DNA from 4 places in the Pseudomonas sp. TH37 genome. Region 4 is predicted to be linked to each of the others. Evidence: predicted binding sites of a transcription regulator. Region 4 holds the regulator's gene; each other region holds the start of a gene.

What was found. Region 4 encodes sigma-54, which starts transcription at its own class of promoters, with help from an activator protein. Its sites were predicted from a motif close to ANTGGCATNNANNTTGCTNT; they were not measured.
Positions count from the first base shown of each region.
Region 1: JFU11_RS02125 (flagellar basal body rod protein FlgF) is a predicted target of sigma-54. The motif match lies at 2,534-2,553, and genes of this name have one in related genera.
Region 2: glnK (P-II family nitrogen regulator) is a predicted target of sigma-54. The motif match lies at 4,558-4,577, and genes of this name have one in related genera.
Region 3: JFU11_RS22540 (pilin) is a predicted target of sigma-54. The motif match lies at 2,014-2,033, and genes of this name have one in related genera.

Region 1 is NZ_JAEKFD010000001.1:446,723-452,694, forward strand. Features, by position in the region: gene JFU11_RS02110 (flagellar basal body P-ring protein FlgI) at 1-153, opposite strand, end outside; gene flgH (flagellar basal body L-ring protein FlgH) at 160-855, opposite strand; gene flgG (flagellar basal-body rod protein FlgG) at 908-1,693, opposite strand; gene JFU11_RS02125 (flagellar basal body rod protein FlgF) at 1,739-2,479, opposite strand; gene JFU11_RS02130 (sigma-54-dependent transcriptional regulator) at 2,826-4,385, opposite strand; gene phhA (phenylalanine 4-monooxygenase) at 4,667-5,452, shown strand; gene JFU11_RS02140 (4a-hydroxytetrahydrobiopterin dehydratase) at 5,557-5,913, shown strand; gene JFU11_RS02145 (amino acid aminotransferase) at 5,910-5,972, shown strand, end outside.
Region 2 is NZ_JAEKFD010000005.1:378,042-384,013, reverse strand. Features, by position in the region: gene xerC (tyrosine recombinase XerC) at 1-681, shown strand, start outside; gene JFU11_RS16145 (HAD family hydrolase) at 678-1,385, shown strand; gene sutA (transcriptional regulator SutA) at 1,574-1,897, opposite strand; gene JFU11_RS16135 (secondary thiamine-phosphate synthase enzyme YjbQ) at 2,002-2,427, opposite strand; gene JFU11_RS16130 (ammonium transporter) at 2,642-3,979, opposite strand; gene glnK (P-II family nitrogen regulator) at 4,015-4,353, opposite strand; gene JFU11_RS16120 (accessory factor UbiK family protein) at 4,770-5,030, shown strand; gene JFU11_RS16115 (Bro-N domain-containing protein) at 5,485-5,972, shown strand, end outside.
Region 3 is NZ_JAEKFD010000009.1:304,559-310,530, forward strand. Features, by position in the region: gene JFU11_RS22530 (type II secretion system F family protein) at 1-150, opposite strand, end outside; gene pilB (type IV-A pilus assembly ATPase PilB) at 153-1,853, opposite strand; gene JFU11_RS22540 (pilin) at 2,080-2,499, shown strand; gene JFU11_RS22545 (BON domain-containing protein) at 2,815-3,171, shown strand; gene JFU11_RS22550 (DUF2845 domain-containing protein) at 3,379-3,675, opposite strand; gene JFU11_RS22555 (DUF748 domain-containing protein) at 3,675-5,972, opposite strand, start outside.
Region 4 is NZ_JAEKFD010000008.1:134,446-140,417, forward strand. Features, by position in the region: gene lptA (lipopolysaccharide transport periplasmic protein LptA) at 1-195, shown strand, start outside; gene lptB (LPS export ABC transporter ATP-binding protein) at 195-920, shown strand; gene JFU11_RS20285 (RNA polymerase factor sigma-54) at 1,105-2,598, shown strand; gene raiA (ribosome-associated translation inhibitor RaiA) at 2,678-2,986, shown strand; gene ptsN (PTS IIA-like nitrogen regulatory protein PtsN) at 2,999-3,463, shown strand; gene rapZ (RNase adapter RapZ) at 3,466-4,323, shown strand; gene JFU11_RS20305 (HPr family phosphocarrier protein) at 4,339-4,614, shown strand; gene JFU11_RS20310 (ZIP family metal transporter) at 4,792-5,685, opposite strand.

The DNA of each region.
Region 1 (5,972 bases), on a different contig from region 4:
GGTGCCGTTAAGCCCGACCACCAGGCCGTAGCCGATCAATTGGTTGGAACGCACGCCGGAAATACTGGCGATGTCCTTCAGCCGCTCGGCTTGAGCATCGAAGGCTGCGGTCAGCAACAGAGCGCCCACCATCAGGTGTTTAAGATTCAACATAGCCACCTAGAAAGGGAACAGCGGGCTGAGGAAGAAACGGTCGAACCAGCCTGGCTGACTCGCATCGGCAAACGCACCGGTGCCCGAATAGGTGATGCGTGCATCGGCGACGCGGGTCGACGACACGGTGTTGTCGGTGGCGATGTCATCGGCGCGAACGAGGCCGGCAATGCGCACCAGCTCATCGCCAGTGTTGAGGGTCAGCCACTTCTCGCCGCGCACGGCGATGATGCCGTTGGGCAACACGTCGGCGACGGTCACGGTAATCGAACCGGTCAGGCTGTTGCTCTGGCCGGACTTACTGTCGCCCTTGGTCGCGCGGTCGGCGCTATAGCCGGCGTTCAGACTCAGGTCATTGCCACCGATAGGGTTGTTGGTGGTCAGGCTGGAGCCGAACAACGAGGTCAGGCCGACACTGGTGTCGCTGTTCTTGTCGATCTGCGAGTTGGCGTTCTTGCTCGCCTGGGTGCGCTCGTTCAGGGTGATGGTGATGATGTCACCGACCCGGAACGCCTTGCGGTCGCTGTACAGGTTCTGCTCGAAACCGGCCTGGTAGATCGAGCCGTTATTGGCGGCAGCCGGCAGCGGCGTGCGCGGCAACACCGGGGCGTAGTAAGGGTCATTGGGCTTGGGCGGCGGAGCGACGCAGCCCGCGAGCACGACGACCCCACTCAGTGCCAGAACAGATACAAAGCGATTCATGACCCTACCTCACGGTGTTGCAGGCGACCTCATGGCCGCCTCATAGACTTGATTACAGATTCTGCGTTACGAACGAGAGCATCTGATCGGCAGTGGAGATCACTTTGGAGTTCATCTCGTAGGCGCGCTGAGTGGTGATCATGTTGACCATCTCTTCAACGGTGCTGACGTTGGACGTTTCCAGGGTGTTCTGCAGCGTGGTACCGAAACCGGCGAGGCCCGGGGTGCCGACTTGCGGCGCGCCACTGGCAGCGGTTTCCAGGAACAGGTTGTTACCCACCGCTTGCAGACCGGCCGGGTTGATGAAGTCTGCGGTTTGCAGGTTGCCGATCACTTGGGAGGCCGGGTTGCCGGCAACGGTGATGGACACGGTGCCGTCACGGCCGACAGTGAAGGTCTGAGCGTCGTTCGGAATAACAATGGCCGGCTCCAGGGCGAAGCCGCTGGCGTTGACGATCTGGCCGTTGGAATCCAGGTGGAACGTACCGTCACGGGTGTAGGACGTGGTGCCGTCCGGCTGCAGAATCTGGAAGAAACCGCGACCGTCGATGGCCATGTCCAACGGCTGCTCGGTGGTTTGCAAGCTACCGGCGGTGAAGTTTTTCTGGGTGCCGACGATGCGCACACCGGTACCCACTTGCAGACCCGACGGCAGTTCGCTGTCCTGGGTCGACTGGGCGCCTGGCTGGCGTTTGATCTGATACAGCAAGTCCTGGAACTCGGCGCGGTCACGTTTGAAACCCGTGGTCGATACGTTCGCCAGGTTGTTGGAAATGGTGGTGAGGTTGGTGTCCTGGGCGGACAGACCTGTTTTGGCAACCCATAGAGCCGGAAGCATTCGATTCTCCTCGTGCGCCTGTTTTACGGCGCGACGTTCTGATAATTAGCTGATCTGCAAGACCCGAGCCATGGCCTGGTCATCGTCTTTGGCGGTGTTCATCATCTTGATGTGCAGCTCGAACTGCTTGGCCAGCGCCAGCACCGAGGTCATTTCTTCCACGGCATTGACGTTGCTCGACTCAAGGAACCCGGACACCAGCTTGACGTTGGCATCGGCCTGCGCCGGCTTGCCATCCTTGGTGTGGATCGAACCGTCCAGGCCTTTGGTCATGTTCTTGAAGTCTGGGTTGACCAGTTTGATACGGTCGACTTCGGCCATCACGCGAGGGCCTTCGCCCATCGCACGGATGCTGATGGTGCCGTCTTCGCCGACTTCGATTTGTTGCTCGGGCGGCACGGCAATCGGCCCGCCATTGCCTACCACTGGCATACCGTTGCCGGCGCGCAGCACGCCCAGCGCGTCAACGTTCAGGCTGCCGGTGCGCACGTAGCTTTCACCGCCATCGGGGTTCTGCACGGCGATCCAGCCATTGCCCTGCACCGCGACATCGAGGTCGCGACCGGTTTGCACCAGCGCACCCGGGGAGAAGTCGGTGGCCGGACGCTCGGTCATGGCAAACGCACGCGCCGGAAAGCTGTCACCAAACACCGGCATCGAACGGGCCTGTTCCAGGTCCTTCTGAAAACCGTTGGTAGAGATGTTCGCCAGGTTGTTGGCATGAGCCTTCTGCGCCAGTGCATTCTGGCTGGCGCCGGTCATTGCCACATAAAGGTACTTGTCCACACTCTTTCCTCTGCATGCCGGACGTTTGCCGCCCACTGCTGTACTGCTGAGCCATAAGCAATTTGCAGACCAACTTTTTTCTGGCGGCGCAGGGCCCGGCAAACAAAGGACTTGAGGGATTCATAGGGGATTGGGGGAATGTGTCGAAGACGAAAAACCGGCGGTGTTATGCCGGTAGGTGGCAAGAGCCGGCCTTCATGACCGACTCAGTTCCCTGTGGCGAGGGAGCTTGCTCCCGTTCGGCTGCGCAGCAGTCGTAAAATTCGCGCAACGGGGTGGTTCCGAAAGATTGCAGGGGGCTGCTACGCAGCCCAGCGGGAGCAAGCTCCCTCGCCACAAAAGCTGTTTAGCCCGGCTCTTTACCGACTTCGTACTCACGCAACTTATTGGCAATGGTCGTATGCGAAACCCCCAACCGCTTGCCCAGTTGCCGACTGCTCGGATGCTCGGAATACAAACGTTCCAGCACCGCCTTTTCAAAGCGCCCGACAATCTCGTCCAAGCCGCCCTCAAGGGAAAAATCGCCAAGCGGCTGACGCACGCCGTAGTCTGGCAGACGAATGTGCTCGGCTTTGACGGTGCCGCCGTCGCACAGGGAAACCGCCTGGAACAGTACGTTTTCCAACTGCCGCACATTACCCGGCCAGTGATAGTGACTGAGCCGCTCCATCGCCGCCGGCGCCAGTTTCGGCAACGGGCAACCGATCTGCCGACTGGCCTGATCGAGGAAGTGCTCCACCAGCGGCGCCAACCCGTCGAGGCATTCGCGCAACGGCGGGATGTGCAACGAAAGCACGTTCAAGCGGTGGTACAAATCCTGGCGAAACTCACCGCGAGCGCACAGCTCGGACAAGTCCACTTGAGTCGCGCAGATCACCCGCACATCCAGATAGACCTCTTCATCACTGCCTACACGACGGAAGCAACCGTCCTGCAGAAAGCGCAGCAATTTCACCTGCAAGCGCGGGCTCATTTCACCGACGCCATCGAGGAACAACGTACCGCCCGCCGTCAGCTCCAACAACCCGAGCTTGCCTTCGGCCCGCGCTCCTTCGAAGGCACCGGGGCCGTAGCCGAACAGTTCGGTCTCGGCCATGGACTCCGGCAGACCGGCGCAGTTGAGCGCCATCAGCGGTGATTGCCCACGCGGGCTCGCCAGGTGACAGGCCCGCGCCAACAGCTCTTTGCCGGTGCCGGTTTCGCCTTCTATCAATAGCGGCGCATCCAGCGGTGCCATGCGCCGCGCTTCGCGTACCACTGCCGCCATTACTTTCGAGCTCTGGAAAATGCTGTCGAAGCCGCGCAGCTCCTGCTTGCGCACGTTATAGATGCGCTCGCCTACCCGGTCCGCCCGGTGCAGCGTCAACACCGCACCGGCCATGGCCTCGCTTTCGTCATGCTCCGATTGCAGCGGCGCGATGTCGGCGAGAAACACGTCACCCTTAACCTTCACCCGCAAGCCGTTGATCCGCGACTTGTTGGCGCGCACCAGCTCCGGCAAATCGAAATCTTCGGCGTACCGCGACAGTGGAATCCCCGGCACCTCGTCCACCCGCACTCCGAGCAACTGCGCCGCTGCACGGTTGGCCGCGACGATGGAGCCACCCATGTCGATCGACAGCACCGGAAACTCCAGGGCACCGAGCAAGGCATTGAGTTCCATATGCCGACGCTCGCTGGGCATCAGCCCTACGCGCTTGACGCCGAATACCCCGCCAATCGCCTCGAACTTCGGACGCAACGCCTGGAACTGAATGTTGATCAGGTTCGGGCAGTGCAGATAGATCGCGTTGCCGTGCTCACCGCCCACTTCGCCGCGGGCGACGTTGATCCCGTACTCGACCAGCAGGTTGAGAATGTCGCGCAGGATACCGATGCGGTTCTGGCAGTGAACTTTGATACGCATATAAAGGCCCGTAACAGCGGTGATCGAGGCCCGGCGCGAGAAATTTTCTGCGGGGGCACCAAGTTAGTCGTCAAGATTATGTGACACCTGTGAGCCATTTCAAACCCGCAAATATCAATACTTGCGCCATAGCGACCAATCCGTAACGAATACTTTACGAAAAGCCGAGATTTTTCCTACTCTCACCGCGGATCACCTGCTGCAACACCGCACTCCTTGGGGTATTTCTAGGTCTATAGCTGTACACACAACAAGAACGAATCCCCTAGCAGGAGAGCAGCATGAAGCAGACGCAATACGTGGCTCGCGAGCCCGATGCGCAAGGTTTTATCGACTACCCCGCCGAAGAACACGCGGTGTGGAACACGCTGATCACTCGCCAATTGAAAGTGGTCGAGGGCCGTGCGTGCCAGGAATACCTGGACGGTATCGAAAAACTCGGTCTGCCCCACGACCGCATTCCGCAACTCGGTGAAATCAACAAGGTCCTCGGTGAAACCACCGGTTGGCAGGTTGCCCGAGTCCCCGCGCTGATTCCCTTCCAGACCTTTTTCGAGTTGCTGGCGAACAAGCAGTTTCCGGTGGCGACCTTTATTCGTACCCGCGAAGAGCTGGATTACCTGCAAGAGCCGGACATTTTCCACGAGATCTTTGGCCACTGTCCGCTGCTGACCAACCCCTGGTTCGCCGAATTCACCCACACCTACGGCAAACTTGGCCTACAGGCTTCCAAGGAAGAACGCGTGTATCTGGCGCGCCTGTACTGGATGACTATCGAGTTCGGTCTGGTCGACACCCCACAAGGCCTGCGCATCTACGGTGGCGGCATTCTGTCTTCGCCAAAAGAAACCGTTTACTGCCTGTCGGACGAGCCGGAGCATCAGGCGTTCGACCCGCTGGAATGCATGCGCACGCCGTACCGCATCGACATTCTGCAACCGCTGTACTTTGTCCTGCCCAACCTCAAGCGCCTGTTCGATCTGGCCCACGAAGACATCATGGGCATGGTCAAGCAAGGTATGCAGTTGGGGTTGCACACGCCGAAATTTCCGCCAAAGGCTGCGTGATCCGCAGCTTTTAGAATCAAGTGAGTCTGTCAGGAACCACCGCTTTGGTTTAGCGTGGTGACACTGACGGCCGATTTCCAATAATTCGATTTCAGGAACCCATCATGTCCACATTAAACCAAGCCCATTGCGAAGCCTGCCGCGCCGACGCCCCTCAAGTCAGCGACGAAGAATTGCCGATCCTGATCAAGCAGATCCCCGACTGGAATATCGAAGTCCGCGACAGCGTGATGCAGCTGGAAAAAGTTTTCCTGTTCAAGAATTTCAAACACGCGCTGGCGTTCACCAACGCCGTCGGTGAAATCTCCGAGGCCGAAGGTCACCACCCAGGCCTGCTGACCGAATGGGGCAAAGTCACCGTGACCTGGTGGAGCCACTCCATCAAAGGCCTGCACCGCAACGATTTCATCATGGCCGCGCGCACCGACGAAGTGGCCAAAAACGCCGAGGGCCGCAAATAATGCATTTCGACGCCATCGGTCGAGTACCTGGCGACCCGATTCTCGGCCTGATGGAGGCC
Region 2 (5,972 bases), on a different contig from region 4:
CTGTCGGCAGTGCGCGGGCTCTATCACTATCTGAACCGCGAAGGTCTGTGCGATCACGACCCGGCCAATGGCCTGGCACCGCCCAAGGGCGAACGTCGCCTGCCGAAGACCCTCGACACCGACCGCGCACTGCAACTGCTTGAAGGCGCGGTAGAGGATGATTTTCTCGCGCGTCGGGATCAGGCGATTCTGGAACTGTTCTATTCCTCCGGCTTGCGGCTTTCGGAACTGACCGGGCTCAATCTTGATCAGCTGGACCTGGCTGACGGCATGGTCCAGGTGCTCGGCAAGGGCAGCAAGACTCGACTGTTGCCAGTGGGCAAAAAGGCTCGCGAAGCGCTGGAGTTGTGGCTGCCGCTACGAGCCATGACCAACCCGGCGGACGACGCAGTGTTTGTCAGCCAGCAAGGACGGCGCCTCGGCCCTCGGGCGATTCAGGTACGGGTCAAGGCCGCCGGCGAGCGCGAACTGGGGCAGAACCTGCACCCGCACATGTTGCGACACTCCTTCGCCAGCCATTTGCTGGAGTCCTCTCAGGACTTGCGGGCGGTGCAGGAACTGCTCGGCCACTCGGACATCAAGACCACCCAGATTTACACCCACCTGGACTTCCAGCACCTGGCGACGGTCTACGACAGTGCCCATCCACGGGCCAAACGCATTAAAGGCGATGATTCATGACCATCCAATTGATCACCTTCGACCTCGACGACACCCTGTGGGACACCGCCCCGGTGATCGTCAGCGCCGAAGCCATACTGCGTGAATGGCTGATCGAGCATGCACCGAACCTGGGCGCGGTACCGGTGGAACATCTGTGGTCGATTCGCGAGCGAGTGCTGAGCAACGAACCGAGCCTCAAGCACCGCATCAGCGCCCTGCGTCGGCGGGTGTTGTTCCATGCGCTGGAAGAAGCCGGTTACGGACATACCGAAGCATTCGACCTGGCCGATCAGGGTTTCGAAGTGTTTCTGCATGCGCGGCATCAGTTGGAGATCTTCCCGGAGGTGCAACCGACCCTGGAAATTCTGGCCAATCACTATGCGCTTGGCGTGGTGACCAACGGCAATGCCGATGTGCGTCGATTGGGGCTGGCGGATTACTTCAAGTTTGCCCTGTGCGCCGAAGACATCGGCATTGCCAAGCCGGATGCGCGACTGTTTCACGAAGCGTTGCAACGGGGTGGCGCGACGGCCGAAACCGCAGTGCATATCGGCGACCATCCCGGTGATGACATTGCCGGCGCCCAACAGGCGGGGTTGCGGGCAATCTGGTTTAACCCGGCGGGCAAAGCGTGGGAAGTCGAGAAGGCGCCAGATGCCGAGATTCGTAGCCTGAACGAATTGCCGGGGTTGTTGGCGCGGTGGAATTCGGCTTCCGCCTGACACATAACCTGTGGGAGCGGGCTTGCCCGCGATGGCGGTGTTTCATCCAACATAAATTTTGAATGTGACGGCCTCATCGCGGGCAAGCCCGCTCCCACAGGGGTCACCGTAAACTTTGATTTTTTATCCTCACCCATGAAAAAGCCCGCAGCGACGGCGGGCTTTTTCAGCAAGCAAGAAGCAGGCGCTTAGATAGGCCGGCTGCCGTACTTGTTATCAGGCTTCTTGGGAGGATCGGCGACCACATTGGCCTCCACTTCCTGCACCTTGCCGCCCCGTGCCAGAAACTCTTCCATGGCCTTGGCCAGGGCGTCGCGTTCCTTGTTCTTGGCTTCGACGCTCGGCAGCTCATCGACCGATACCGCAGCCTTGGCCTTGCCTTTGGCAGTCGGAACGGGCGTATCACCGCCGTCATCTTCAGCGACGTCTTCTGCCGCCGCTTCAAGGCCTTCTTCGGTTTCGTCTTCGTCGCCTACTTCGAGGTCGTCGTTTTCCAGATCATCGTCGCTCATGTTCTACCTCATGACTTGCGAAAAGCAGATTAGTTATAGCCCAGCTTTGCCGTCTGTCGACGGCTGCCGGAAAAAAATCAACCACCGCTGGTAACCAGCGGTTTTCATGCCCCTTCACCGTGCACGGTGGCGAGGACTTTACGGGCACCGCCATGATCACGGTGCTCGCCCAGATAAACACCTTGCCAGGTCCCCAACGCCAGTCGGCCTGCCGAGATCGGCAAACTGAGCTGACAGCCAAGTACGCTGGCCTTGAAGTGCGCCGGGAGGTCGTCCAGGCCTTCGTCGTTATGCTCATAGCCGTCTGTTCCTTGTGGGATCAGACGATTGAAAAATCGTTCGAAGTCGCGACGTACCGCCGGATCGGCGTTCTCGTTGATGGTCAACGACGCCGAGGTATGCTGTAGCCACAAATGCAACAGACCGACCCGACACGCCTTGAGTTCAGGCAAGCCGGCGAGTAATTCATCCGTTACCAGATGAAAGCCCCGGGGCCGTGCCCGCAGGGTAATCAGAGTCTGTTGCCACATACAGTTCTCCGCACGTTCGGGGCGCATTCTAGCGCGCTCTGTGAAAAAACAAAGGCCCTAATATTCCTTCAATCGTGTAAGCCATTGGCCGTAGAAAAACGCCCGTCGTAAACGCGACTGAACGTGTGAGAAAAAACCTTTCAGCCCTTCCTCCACTGACAAATTCCAGACAAAAAAATGCCCGGCAAGCCGGGCAATTTTTTTATGCGCGTGCTTACAAGTTGTAGCCGCGTTCGTTGTGGAGCGCCAGATCGATGCCGACAGCTTCTTCTTCCTCGGTGACACGCAGCCCCATGACGGCGTCCAGGACCTTAAGGATGATGAACGTGACGATCGCGGTGTAGATCACCGTGAAGCCCACGCCTTTGCACTGAATCCAGACTTGAGCAGCGATGTCGGTAACGGTGCCGAAACCGCCCAGCGATGGTGCAGCAAACACACCAGTCAGGATCGCGCCGAGGATACCGCCGATACCGTGCACGCCGAAGGCATCCAGGGAGTCGTCATAACCGAGCTTGCGTTTCAGGGTGGTTGCGCAGAAGAAGCACACCACGCCCGCCGCCAGACCGATCACCAGAGCGCCCATCGGGCCCACGGTGCCGGCCGCCGGAGTGATTGCAACCAGACCGGCCACAACACCCGAAGCGATACCCAGTGCGCTTGGCTTGCCGTGGGTAATCCACTCGGCAAACATCCAGCCCAGCGCCGCAGCGGCAGTGGCGATCTGGGTGACCAACATCGCCATGCCGGCAGTGCCGTTAGCGGCGGCAGCAGAACCGGCGTTGAAGCCGAACCAGCCGACCCACAGCATCGCGGCGCCCATCAGGGTGTAGCCGAGGTTATGCGGAGCCATCGGGGTGGTCGGGAAACCTTTACGCTTGCCCAACACCAGGCAGGCAATCAGACCGGCCACACCGGCGTTGATGTGCACCACGGTGCCGCCGGCGAAGTCGAGTACGCCCCAATCCCACATCAGACCGCCGTTGCCGGACCAGACCATGTGCGCAATCGGTGCGTAAACCAGGGTGAACCAGATGCCCATGAAGATCAGCATGGCGGAAAACTTCATCCGCTCGGCGAAAGCACCGACGATCAACGCTGGGGTGATGATGGCAAAAGTCATCTGGAAGGTAATGAAGACCGCCTCGGGGAACAGCGCCGCGGGGCCGGTCAGGCTCGAAGGCGTGACACCGGCGAGGAACGCCTTGCCCATGCCACCGAAGAACGAGTTGAAGTTGACGACACCCTGCTCCATGCCGGTGGTGTCGAACGCAATGCTGTAGCCATAAATGACCCACAGAATGCTGATCAGACCGGTAATGGCGAAGCACTGCATCATCACGGAAAGAATGTTTTTCGAGCGAACCATGCCGCCGTAGAACAGCGCGAGACCGGGAATGGTCATGAACAGCACAAGGGCTGTCGAGGTCATCATCCAGGCGGTATCGCCGGAATTGAGGACTGGGGCCGCCACTTCGTCTGCCGCCATGGCCAGGCCGGGCATTACGAGGGACAACAGGGCTCCTAGCCCTGCGAATTTACGCAGAGTCATATTGTTTTCTCCTGGGGCGTTGGGTTTGTGGCGGCTTAGATTGCGTCGGTATCGGTTTCGCCGGTACGGATGCGAATCGCCTGTTCCAGATTGACCACGAAGATCTTGCCGTCACCGATCTTGCCGGTGTTGGCGGCCTTGGTTATCGCCTCGATAACCCGGTCCAGATCCTTGTCGTCAATGGCGACATCGATCTTCACCTTGGGCAGAAAATCGACCACGTACTCCGCGCCGCGATACAGCTCGGTGTGACCCTTCTGCCGACCGAAGCCTTTGACCTCAGTAACGGTAATGCCCTGCACGCCGATCTCGGACAGCGACTCGCGCACGTCGTCCAGTTTGAACGGCTTGATGATGGCAGTGACTAGCTTCATGAAAACTCTCTCCCGAATTGGTGGACTTGCCCCAGGAAAACAAACCCGACTCAAGTCTAAGCGCAGTGCCTGGCTTTGTAACGCATCGTCGGCCTTACCTGCCCGTCCGACGCCAGCGAACCACTCCGCACGAAACTTCCCCCGTTCCGCTTGGCGCACTGCATTCGTCACAGCGACTGCATCAGTGCATGGGTCACCAGCGACTAAGCAGAAAGCTTGCCATCTATCCAAAACCCATTGATTTCAAGTGCTTGGCCGCTGCCGCAGACCCTTTCGCTCAATTGACGCAACAGTTACGCACAACAACAGTGCGCGGCCGTCCACTCACATGCGCGAAAAGCGTGCATCGCAGTCGCCGAGATTGACTATAGACACTGCGTGATACACTGCCCGCCATTGTTGACAGGACATTTCCCATGCTCGCGCCCAAAGACTTCCTCGACGCCCTGAGCGGCACCGCCTCCCGCCTCTTCAGCGGCGACACCCCACTGCCAAAAAGCGAAATCGAAAGCCAGTTCAAAGCTTTGTTGCAGAGTGGCTTCAGCAAGCTGGATCTGGTGAGCCGGGAAGAGTTCGATAGCCAGATGGTCGTACTGGCACGGACCCGCGCACGGTTGGAGAGCCTAGAGGCGAAAGTGGCTGAGCTGGAAGCGAAGCTCAATCCACCGACCGAGTAACCCCGCCGATCCCCTTTGACAATGGGGTCTATGTGGGAGCGAGCCTGCTCGCGATAGAGTCACCACGGTGTTCCAGCAGCCCCTCGCTGGAACGACCACCCCTGTAGGAGCTGCCGAAGGCTGCGATCTTTTGATCTTAAGCCCCGCAAACATCCCGGCAACTTCCTACAAAGATCAGCACCGCCGTCCGATAGCGTCGCAAAGCCCCGGCTCCTAAGCTCACCTGATGCTGAATGTCAGCACTAGGTTTGGCGACCTGGAACCAAGCTATGCACGCAACGTCATTCGATATCGGGTATTTTTCTCGATTCGTTATATGGCGGCTGTGTGTGGGAGACCTTCGGGTCTGCCGGTATTCGCTTGGCCGGTTCGCCAACCCGCACGCAGCTGCCACCTTTATTGTTTGGCGACGATAAGAGGCAGTCATCTATCAAGCGAATTTGGGCACTGCACTATGGACGAAAACTATCTGACACCACACATATTCACCCGCCACAAACTCCACCTCCACGCCCTCCTCCTCGGAAACCAACCCTGGTTCAGCGCCCGAGACCTCGGCCGACTCCTGCGCCTCTTCCTCGACGAACGCGCCGTCCGCAAACTCGACCCCGACCAACACCAAACCCTACAGATGCTCATCCATGGCACCGTCGAAAACACCCTGCTCATCAGCGAATCCGGTGTCTACGCATTACTGGTCTACCACTACTGCCCCGAATACCGAGGCCTGCGCGAATGGCTGACCCACGACGTGGTGCCGGCGCTCAGAGACGCCCAGCAACCCACCTCAACCGAACGCCCGATCCTGAGCCTGCTGAACTGGCCGGAAATGTCGTTGAGTTTGCTGCACTGGAATAACCAGCCGTGGATTCGGTTGCAAGACGTTCCGCAGATGTTGCCTGACCAGGATCGACCACGAAGCGCCGTCAACGAACCTTGGTG
Region 3 (5,972 bases), on a different contig from region 4:
CCGCACCTTGCCCGGGTTGATGCCTTGCTTGCGTAACTGAGCCTTGATCAGCGCGGGATTCTGACCGGTCAATTCGCCGGTCATTCTTGTGCCTTTTTTGTCTGTGCCTTCCCAGGCATATATGCTGATTTTCGCTGCTTTGACCGCCATGTTCAGTCCTTCGTGACCCGATTGATTTCTTCAAGGCTGGTGATGCCTTGCATGGCCTTGAGCAGGCCCGAAGTACGCAGGTCGTTGAAGCCGTCCTTACGCATCTGGATGTCGATTTCCAGTGAATTGCCTTCGGCCATGATCAGCCGTTGCAGGTCTGGGGTGTTCTTGACCACTTCATAAATCCCTACTCGCCCTTTGTAACCGTTGTTGCACTGATCGCAACCGACCGGTTCATAGATCGTGAACGAGCCGATGCGTTCCTCGGGAAAGCCTTCTTTGAGTAACGCCTCGCGGGGAATCTCGATGGGCTTTTTGCAATGACTGCACAGTTTACGCGCCAGGCGCTGGGCGATGATCAGGCTGACCGAGGTCGCGATGTTGAACCCCTGAATCCCCATGTTGTGCAAGCGGGTCAGGGTTTGCGCGGCGCTGTTGGTGTGCAGTGTGGAAAGCACCATGTGCCCGGTCTGGGCGGCCTTGATGGCGATTTCGGCGGTTTCGAGGTCGCGGATTTCGCCGACCATGATCACGTCCGGGTCCTGACGCAGAAACGAGCGCAGCGCTTGGGCAAAGTCCAGTCCTTGCCTCGGATTGACGTTGACCTGGTTGATGCCTTCGATGTTGATTTCTACCGGGTCTTCGGCGGTGGAAATATTGATGTCGACGGTGTTGAGGATGTTCAGCCCGGTATACAGCGACACGGTCTTGCCCGAGCCGGTGGGGCCGGTCACCAGGATCATTCCCTGTGGCTGCTTGAGAGCGGCCATGTACAAGTCTTTCTGGTCGGGTTCGTAGCCGAGGGCATCGATGCCCATTTGGGCACTGGACGGATCGAGGATCCGGATCACCACTTTCTCGCCCCACAGGGTTGGCAGCGTGTTGACCCGGAAGTCGATGGACTTGCTTTTGGACAGGCGCATTTTGATTCGCCCGTCCTGGGGTTTGCGCCGCTCGGAGATGTCGAGGCTGGCCATGACCTTCAGCCGCGAAGCAATGCGGTTGGCCAGTTGTGTCGGTGGCCTGGCGACCTCCCGCAGCATGCCGTCGGTGCGCATCCGCACGCGGTAGATTTTTTCATAGGGTTCGAAATGCAGGTCGGAAGAGCCGCTCTTGATCGCGTCGAGCAACATCTTGTGGACGAAGCGCACCACGGGCGCGTCATCGGTATCTTGCCCCGGGATGGAATCCTGGTGCTGGTCATCGACCGACTCTATGTCCAGCCCGTCGAGGTCGACATCGGCCATGTCTTCCAGACCGGTGGAGTGGTTGTCGAAGAATTTTTCGATGGCATCGCTGAGCTTGTCTTCCTCCACCAGAATGGCTTCGGTGCTCAGCCCGGTGCTGAACTGGATGTCGTTGATGGCTTGATGATTGGTCGGGTCGGAAATCCCCACGAACAGCTTGTTACCACGCCGCCAGAGGGGCAGGGCGTGGTGCTGACGGATCAGCTTCTCACTGACCAGCCCTCGGGGTTGGGTGTCCTTGTCCAGGCAATTGAGGTCCAGCAAGGCCATGCCGAAATGCTCCGAGGCCACCTCGGCGACCTGCCAGCTTTTCAGTAGTTTGTTCTGCACCAGGTAGGTGACCAGCGAGACTCGATTGCGTTGGGCTTGCTGATACGCCTGTTGCGCACTTTGGTCAGTGATCAGCTCGGCCAGTACCAATTGCTTGGCCAGACCGCTAAGGGCAATGTCATTCATTGGGATACCGGACGCAGACAGTTAATGACTTATAGCCTAGTCAAGCAGTGGAACCAAACCAGTCGGGGTGAGGTGACAAAAAGTGTCAGATAGTGCGGATCCTTGGAGTAGGAAAGGTCTTTGCCGCGATCTCGCGCCGAGCAGGCAGGGGCGTGCGCGGCTTGGCATGACCTGTGCTGTGCCTTGTTCAGATCATGAGATTTCGACTCATGCATGGAGCCTGTCTATGAAAAATCAAAAAGGTTTTACTCTGATCGAGCTGCTGATCGTGGTGGCGATCATCGGGATTCTGGCGACGTTTGCGTTGCCGCAGTATTCGAAGTACCAGGCGCGGGCGAAGGTCACCGCTGCTCTTGCAGAGATTTCGGCATTGAAGGTGCCTTTCGAAGACATTATCAACCAGGGCACTAACCCCACCCTCGCACTGATCGGCGGTACGGCGACCACCGGTAATTGCACGATTACGGCATCGGGTACCGCCGCTGACGGTGCGGGTACTATTGGCTGCGTTATTCTCAATGCTCCAGGGCCGGTGCTCAGCAAAACCATTACGCTTACACGCACCCTTACCGGTGGCTGGACTTGCGTTACCACGGCTGAACAGCAATACACACCTAAAGGCTGTACCGGTGCTGCTGACGCCTGAACCATTGTCATCCTGCCAATGCCTCGCGTTTAACGACACGGGGCATTTTTTTGCTCGTCATTTGGGGACCGATTCAATATCAAGAAAACCCCCGACAATTCATGGCCTTAGGCCTGCGCTAAAACCCGCATGTTGCATGTAGATAATTTCGCAGTCATGCAATTTGCATGATTTCGAAAATCGCCATTGTGTCTAACATATTGATTTAAAAGGTTTTATTTTTTATGTGGCGGTTGGCACAACGTTCGCACTATCTCCTGTAACCCTGCTGACAAGACACGCAGCAGACTTTCCAGAAATACAGGAGTTACTCGTATGAAGAAGTTCGCTATCGCTGCCGCTACTGCTACCGCGCTGACCCTGACCATGGCCAACGCTGCATTTGCACAGACTACCCAAGCGACTCAGGCACCTATGATGCTGGCCGCCGGTGAAGTCACTGAAGCGAAAGAGGATGTTTCCGATACCTGGATCACCACCAAAGTCAAAGCAGACCTGGTAACCGAGAAAGGCATCCCCGGCACCGACATCAAAGTCGAAACCAACAAAGGCGTTGTTTCCCTGTCTTCCATGACCGTTCTGACAGACGCTCAGAAAACAACCGCCGTGGCTATCGCCAAGAAAATCAAAGGCGTCAAAGATGTGTCCGCTGACGGCCTGAAATCCGAGTAAGACAAGGCTTCTCGCCTGGACTGGGAGAAGGTGCGGTAGGCGGGCCGAGTCATACGTCTGCCGCTACTTGAGAGTTCATGCGAAGGCCACAAGGATGTGGCCATTACAGGCCCCGGCATTCGTGTCGGGGCCTGTTCTATTTTGGGGGGAAAAGATCAAAAGATCGCAGCCTTTGGCAGCTCCTACAGGGCGATCTTTTGATCTTCTTCAATTCCCGCGCTTGCTGGTGATTCGAACCAACCGGTTGCCTTCAAAGCGCAGGTACTGGTACATCCCGCTGTTGGGCCCGTAGGTCCATTCCTCGACCTGAAACTCTTCCCGTCGATTGGCGCTGCGCTTATAGCCCAACACGTCGCGGGCAACGGGCTCTCCGCATTTCTGCAGCACTTCGCCGGACCTGTCCCCGACGCTGATCAATTGACTGCCGCAGCGCAAGGTATCGGCCGCCGCTGCCTGGCCGGCAACCAGCAACAGAGCCAGGCTCAGAAGCCAGTGTGCGCCCATCACTCGGCATCCAGATGCATGGGCGTGATAACGCGGCCATCGCTTTGTGCCTCACCGAGGCTGGAGTCGATGAAGTACACGCGATCATCGGCCAACTGACCCTTATCCACCAGATAATCCTTGATGCTGCTGGCCCGCTCTTGACCCAGTTGACGTAACAGCACCTCGCTGGAACTCCAGAACGTGATCACACTTTCACGCATTTTTTTGCTGCGCTCTTCCTTGCCCAAGTCCTTCCATTCGGCGGGCGGCTGAGTCTTGAGGCGTGTGCGGTAGATCCCTTCGAGCAGCGGGCCTTTCTCGCTGTCCGGCACTTCCAGCAATGAGGCTTGGGCCGGCACCTTGTCACCACGGCGCTGGAGCATTTTGTAGTAGTTGTACTGGTATTCCCGCTCCAGGCGTTGCTCGGCAATCAGCGGGCCATCGCTGGTCTTGGCGGCGGTGCCTTCGATTTCCAGGCGCAGGGCCGGACGTTCCTTGAGCGCCTGGGACAATTTGACCAGCGCCGCTTCAGCGTCTTTGCTCAGGTCGCTTGAACCCGGTGCAAATGCCACGGTGCCCAAGTCTTCCGAACCACCGCCGCTGACCAGACCGCCAATCATTTTGAATGGCGCTGCGGCCGCTTTCACGATCAGGTTGCGCAGGGTCTGCCAGATAATAGGCATGACACTGAACTGTGGGTTGTTCAGGTCGCCGCTCACCGGCAGCTCGATGGAAATCTTGCCGTCGACATCCTTGAGCAAGGCAATCGCCAGTTTCAGCGGCAGGCTCACGGCGTCTGGACTGTCGACCTTTTCACCCAGTTGCAACTGCTCGACCACCACTTTGTTTTCGGCCAGGAGCTGGCCGTTGGTGATCTTGTAATGCAGGTCGAGATTGAGCCGGCCCTTGCGGATACGGTAACCGGCGAACTTGCCGGAGTAGGGTGTCAGCGTGGTCAGCTCCACCCGTTTGAAACTGGTGGCGATGTCCAGGCTGGCCATTGGGTCGAACGGGTTGACCGAACCCTTGATGGTCACTGGTGCATAGCGGTCGACCTTGCCTTTGACGTCAACGCTGGCCGGTTTTGCCTGTCGGCTGTCGATGGTGCCGATCTTGCCGTTGAGCTGTTGAACGGCCGTGGCGAAGTTCGGGGTCAGGCTGAAGTCGGCGAAGTTTGCCGAGCCGTCATTGATGGCAATGCCGCCAATGTGGATGCCCAGCGGTTTTTCTTTTCCGGCTGCCGGCTTGGCCGCAGCGGTGGTTGTGGCGCCGGAGTCGGCCGGTTGCGGGATCAACAGGTCATCGACGTTGGTGGTGCGATCATCGTTGATCATGAAGCGTGCATAAGGCTGGAACAGGTTGACCTTGTCGATCGACAGGCTGTCGCCATGTTGATAATTCAGGCCTTCGAGCACCAACTGTTGCCACTTGAGGAAGTCACGGGTTTTCAGGGTGTCGAGGGTATGCAGTTGATCGACCTGGGCGCGGCCGGTGACGCTGAACGCCAGCGGCTCGGTGCTTTTCAGGTCGACCGCCAGATCACTGCCCAGCATGCCGCTGCGCAGTTCGAGACGAATGAACGGGTTGATGTAGGACTGGGCGACCCGCAGGTCGATGTCCTTGGTCTGCACGTTCAGTTTGGCGCTGATCGGGGCCAGATTGACCACGCCATCCGCGGTGATCTTGCCTTGCTTGCCCACGCCGGTGTCGAGCTTGAGGTTGAAAGGTGAGCCATTGAGGCTGTCGAAATTTTGCAGGTCCAGGTTCAGCGGACCCAACTCCAGCGCCACCTCCGGTTGAGCCTTGCGGTCGGCCAGGTGCACTTGATAATCACGTAGCTGCACGTCTTTGAGCAGCACCTGCCAAGGCTTGCTCGGCGCGGTCGGTTCCGGCTTCGGCGAGTCGGCTACTGCCGGCGCGCTGGCTGGCTCGGCATTGGCTTTGTTGGCCGCTTTGGACGGCTGACTGGCGAACAGTTTTTGCCAGTCGAGTTGCCCGTCGGCTTCGAGGGCGGCCCAGGTTTCCAGTTTCTGACTGCGAATCTTGCCGACCACCACTTGCTGTTTGGCCAGGTCTACGGTGGTTTCGCTGATGTCCAGCCGCGCGAGCTTCGCCAACGGTCGGCCGTCCGCAGTCTTGATGGCGAAAGGCGCGACGCTGACGGCAACGTTGCTCAGCAGCAGTTCGGTTTCCTTGGCCAGGTTGAGTTTGTAGTCGGTGCTGAGGCTGACCACGCCATCTTCGAGTGCGAGTGGCACAACATCGCGCACATAGGGCCAAAAGGATTTCATCTTGCCGTCGGTGATTTTCAGCTT
Region 4 (5,972 bases):
GTCGTGCTGATCGATCGCGCCAAAGTCATCGATAAAGACAACAACGTCACCCAAGGCGAGAAAATCGTCTACGACACGGTCAAAAAGCTTGCGAGCGCCGGTCGCGCCACGGGTAACAAGGTTACCGAGGCGCGTCCTCGCATCGACATGGTGATCCAGCCGAAGAAGAAAACTGACGAGCAAAAGGCCCAGTAATGGCAACTCTGAAAGCTCAGCATCTGGCCAAGAGCTACAAGAGCCGTCAGGTCGTGCGCGACGTCAGCCTGTCCATCGACAGCGGTCAGATCGTCGGCCTGCTTGGCCCTAACGGCGCCGGTAAAACCACCTGCTTCTACATGATTGTCGGCCTGGTACAGGCCGATCAGGGCCGCGTACTGATCGATGACCTGGATGTCAGCCACCAGCCGATGCACGGTCGTGCGAAGGCGGGTATCGGCTATCTTCCGCAAGAAGCGTCGATCTTCCGCAAATTGTCGGTGGCCGACAACATCATGGCCATCCTCGAGACCCGCAAGGAACTCGACAAGGCCGGTCGTCGCCAAGAGCTGGAAAGCCTGCTGCAGGAATTTCACATCCACCACATCCGCGACAACCTCGGCATGAGCCTGTCCGGTGGTGAACGCCGCCGCGTGGAAATTGCCCGGGCACTGGCCACCAATCCGAAATTCATCCTCCTCGACGAACCTTTCGCCGGTGTGGACCCGATTTCGGTGGGCGATATCAAGCAGATCATTCATCACCTCAAGGCCAAAGGCATTGGTGTGCTGATCACGGACCATAACGTCCGTGAAACCCTGGATATCTGCGAAACCGCCTACATCGTCAACGATGGTCAACTGATCGCTGAAGGTGACTCCGCCACCATCCTGGCCAATGAACTGGTCAAGGAAGTGTATCTGGGTCATGAGTTCCGCCTGTAAGCACTGAGGTGCCCGGGTCGCCGAGAGAGCGCTCACTTCAATAAAAAATCAATAAGTTTTTATTGTTACAGCGCTCTAGGCAAACACTTCAGTTTCGGGCATATAATTTGCTTATGTTTGGCGCTTCGGCGCCCTGTAGTGGATGGCGCATGTGCGCCGGCGAATAAGGTGTTAAGCCCCTGCCATGAAACCATCGCTAGTCTTGAGAATGGGCCAGCAGCTGACGATGACACCGCAGCTGCAACAGGCCATCCGCCTGCTCCAATTGTCGACCCTGGACCTGCAACAGGAAATCCAGGAGGCCCTGGAGTCCAATCCGATGCTCGAACGCCAGGAAGAAGGCGACGACTTCGATAATGCCGACCCCTTGGCCGATAGCGCCGAACAGAAACCCAACGCCGACATTCAGGAACCCTCCTACCAGGAAACCGCCCCAACGGTGGATAACCTCGAGGAAGGCGACTGGAATGAGCGCATTCCTAACGAATTGCCCGTCGACACGGCCTGGGAAGACGTCTACCAGACCAGCGCCAGCAGCCTGCCGAGCAACGATGACGACGAGTGGGATTTCACCACCCGCACATCGGTCGGTGAAAGCCTGCAAAGCCATTTGCTCTGGCAACTGAACCTCGCACCGATGTCCGACACCGATCGCCTGATCGCCGTGACCCTGATCGACTGCATCAACAATCAGGGCTACCTGGACGAAACCCTTGAGGAAATCCTCGAAGCCTTCGACCCGGAACTGGACATCGAACTGGACGAAATCGAAGCCGTCCTGCACCGCATCCAGCAATTCGAACCCGCTGGCATCGGCGCCCGCAATCTCGGCGAATGCCTGCTGCTGCAACTGCGCCAGCTGCCCGCCAAGACCCCTTGGCTGGCCGAGGCCAAGCGCCTGGTCACCGATTACATCGACCTGCTCGGCAGCCGCGACTACAGCCAGCTGATGCGCCGCATGAAGCTCAAGGAAGATGAACTGCGTCAGGTCATCGAATTGGTCCAGAGCCTCAACCCGCGCCCGGGCTCACAGATCGAGTCCACCGAAGCCGAATACGTCGTTCCCGACGTGATCGTGCGCAAGGACAACGAGCGCTGGCTGGTGGAGCTGAACCAGGAATCGGTGCCACGCCTGCGGGTCAACGCCCAATACGCCGGTTTCGTGCGCCGCGCCGATACCAGCGCCGACAACACCTTCATGCGTAATCAGTTGCAGGAAGCTCGCTGGTTCATCAAGAGCCTGCAAAGCCGCAATGAAACCCTGATGAAAGTCGCCACCCAGATCGTCGAGCATCAACGCGGCTTTCTAGAATACGGTGACGAAGCCATGAAGCCGTTGGTGCTGCACGACATCGCCGAAGCGGTGGGCATGCATGAATCGACGATTTCACGGGTGACCACGCAAAAATTCATGCATACCCCACGGGGCATCTATGAACTGAAATACTTTTTTTCCAGCCACGTCAGTACCTCCGAAGGCGGTGAATGCTCGTCCACGGCGATCCGCGCGATCATCAAAAAACTGGTTGCTGCGGAAAATCAGAAAAAGCCGTTGAGTGACAGCAAGATCGCTGGTTTACTGGAGGCACAAGGCATTCAGGTAGCCCGTCGCACCGTCGCCAAGTACCGCGAATCCCTGGGGATCGCGCCTTCCAGCGAACGGAAGCGGTTGATGTAGCCGCCGGGCTCGCCACAGCGTTCCAGTGGCAGGCATTTCTGCCTGCCGCTTTATGCACTGGCAACGAAGGAGAAGCTGTATGCAAGTCAACATCAGTGGACACCAACTGGAAGTGACCGAACCCCTGCGCACCTACATCGGCGAAAAACTCGACCGATTAGAGAGGCATTTCGACAAGATCACCAATGTGCAAGTCACGATGAACGTCGAAAAACTGCTGCAGAAGATCGAAGCCACGCTGCATATTCCCGGCGGAGAAGTGGTCGCCAATGCCGAGCATACGGACATGTATGCCGCCATCGACCTGCTGACCGACAAGCTGGATCGCCAACTTAAAAAGCATAAGGAAAAGACCCAGAGCCTCCTCCAGGGCGCGACCGGTCGTTAACACCCCCAATCCATGATCCGACTAGAAACCATCCTGACCCCCGGCCGTTCCCAAGTGAACGCGCCGGGTGGCAGTAAAAAGAAAGCCCTCGAGCAAATTGCCAACCTTATCCACCGCGAAGTACCGGATCTGGAAATGCAGGACGTATTCGAGGCCCTGATTGCCCGTGAGAAACTCGGTTCTACCGGTTTCGGCAACGGCATCGCCATCCCCCACTGCCGGCTTAAAGGCTGCACCTCGCCAATCAGTGCGCTGCTGCACCTGGAAGCCCCTATCGATTTCGACGCCATTGATGGCGCCCCGGTTGACCTGCTGTTCGTTCTGCTGGTCCCGGAAGCTGCCACCGATGCACACCTGGAATTGCTCCGTCAGATCGCCAGCATGCTGGATCGCAAGGAAGTGCGTGAGAAGCTGCGCAGCGCCCCGAGCAACGAAGCCTTGTATCAGGTTGTCCTGGACGAGCAAAACGGTCACTAATCATGCGCCTGATCATCGTCAGTGGCCGCTCCGGCTCAGGTAAAAGTACCGCCCTCGATGTGCTCGAGGACAACGGCTACTACTGCATCGACAACCTGCCTGCTGGTTTGCTGCCGGAACTGGCCGAACGCGCGCTGATTCACACCGAGCTGGCACAACCGCTGGTGGCCGTGTCCATTGATGCGCGCAACCTGCCGAGCCACCTGTCACGGTTCCCCGAATTGCTGGAAGAGGTCCGCAGCCGGCATATCCAGTGCGATGTGCTGTACCTGGACGCCGACGAAGAAACCTTGCTCAAACGCTTTTCGGAAACTCGCCGTCGTCACCCGCTGAGCAGCGCCAATCGCTCATTGGCGGAGGCGATACAGGACGAAACCAATCTGCTGGGGCCTATCGCCGATCTGGCCGACCTCAAGGTCAATACCACCAATCTGAACCTGTATCAGCTGCGCGATACCATCAAGCTGCGCCTGCTGAATCAGCCGGAACCGGGCACTGCGTTCCTGGTGGAATCTTTCGGGTTCAAGCGTGGCATGCCGGTGGACGCCGATCTGGTGTTCGACGTGCGCTGCCTGCCCAACCCTTACTGGAAGCCGGAGCTACGGGCACAGTCCGGGCTCGATCAACCGGTGGCCGAGTACCTGGCGGCACAGCCTGACGTCGAAGAGATGTTCCAGGACATTTCCTCGTACCTGCTCAAGTGGCTGCCCCGCTTTGCCGCCAGCAACCGTGCCTATGTCACCATTGCCATTGGCTGCACCGGCGGGCATCACCGCTCTGTCTACCTGACCGAACGTCTGGGTCAGGTCCTGCAAAAAACCCTGAAGAACGTCCAGGTCCGCCACCGCGACCTCAGCTAAAGGATTCACATCGCGATGCCTGCTCTGGAAATCGAAATCATCAACAAGCTGGGCCTGCATGCCCGCGCGTCTGCAAAATTCGTTGGCGTCGCCGGTGAGTTCAAGGATTGCACGATCAGAGTAGGACGCACTCCGGAATCCACGGTCGATGGCAAAAGCATCATGGCCATGATGATGCTCGCTGCAGGCAAGGGCACCAAAATCTATATCAGTACCGAAGGCGAAGACGAGCAAAGAGCGCTGGATGCGCTGACAGACTTGATCAACCGTTACTTCGACGAAGGCGAATGAACAGCGCAGGCTCTTGTGGCGAGGGAGCTTGCTCCCGCCGGGCTGCGAAGCGGCCCCAAAAACTGCCACCGTTGTACGCCAAACATAACCGCATTCGCTGATTTCACGACTGCTCCGCAGCCGAACGGGAGCAAGCTCCCTCGCCACAAAAGCACCTCTTCGCCAAGTTTGCACACCTCAAGCCAACGCTGTATCCATCACCATCATCAGACAAAACCCGATCAGCAGCCCAAGGCTGGCCAGTTTGTCGTAACCATGGCGGCGCGATTCGGGGATGACTTCGTGAGTCACCACCAGCAGCATCGCACCGGCCGCTAGTGCCAGCCCTAAAGGCAACAGCAGTTCGGCCAGGCTCACCAGCCAGGCGCACAACAATGCGAAGACCGGCTCAACCAAACCTGACACAGCACCGATCAGGAACGCCTTGACCCGCGACATCCCTGCTCCGGCCAACACCAACGCAATCACCAGCCCTTCCGGCACATCCTGCAAGGCGATGCCCATGGCCAGGCTGTCGGCGTCAGGCATGCCACCGCCGGCCGAGACGCCGACCGCCATGCCTTCGGGGATGTTGTGGGCGATGATGGCAAACACAAACAACCAGATCCGCGGTGGAATCACCGATCGCTCCAGTGTCCCCACGATCATTTCAGGCGTAGCGCCAGACACCCTGCGATCCACCAGAAACAACCCGAATGCACCCAGCATGATGCCGAAGCTGATCAGGCTGCTGGCCGCCCAAGGCGTCAGGCCGAGGTTTTCGGCCGCGGCAATACCCGGCACGATCAGCGAAAACGCCGTCGCCGCGAGCATCACTCCGGCCCCGAAACCGAGCAATATGTCGCTGACTACCTGAGGCATCTGCCGAATCACCAGCACCGGCACCGCGCCCAAAGCGGTGCCCAAGGCGCAAATCGCACCACCTTGCAGGGCGCGCTGCAGTTTCGGTTCGAGGTCCAGCCAGCTCAGCCCTTGAGCAGCCAATAACGTCATGCCCGCCAGCAGTAACAGCGATCCCAGTGCGTAACGAAACATTCGTCCACTTCCGACCGCCAGTGTTTCAGTGCCCATAGTCAGCCCTGGATTGTTTTTATAGAGACTTAGGGGGCGTTCTCAACTAGTTCCCCCTCCGCGTTGTCGCCTTAAAGCGGGCCAGGCAAGGCGCAGGCCGCTGGGAATGGTTGTTCCCTTTCCAAGGCCTGCAACGCAGCCTGGCCCGCTTTAAGGCACAACCCGAAGGGCCGGGCCTGCTGTTGTGCAGGGCTGCGTTGCTCGAAGCTTATTTGGAATGACCAAACCACGCTTCTCGCGCCTTGCCCTGCACAACAGCAGACCCGGCGCGGAGGGGAAACTAGTTG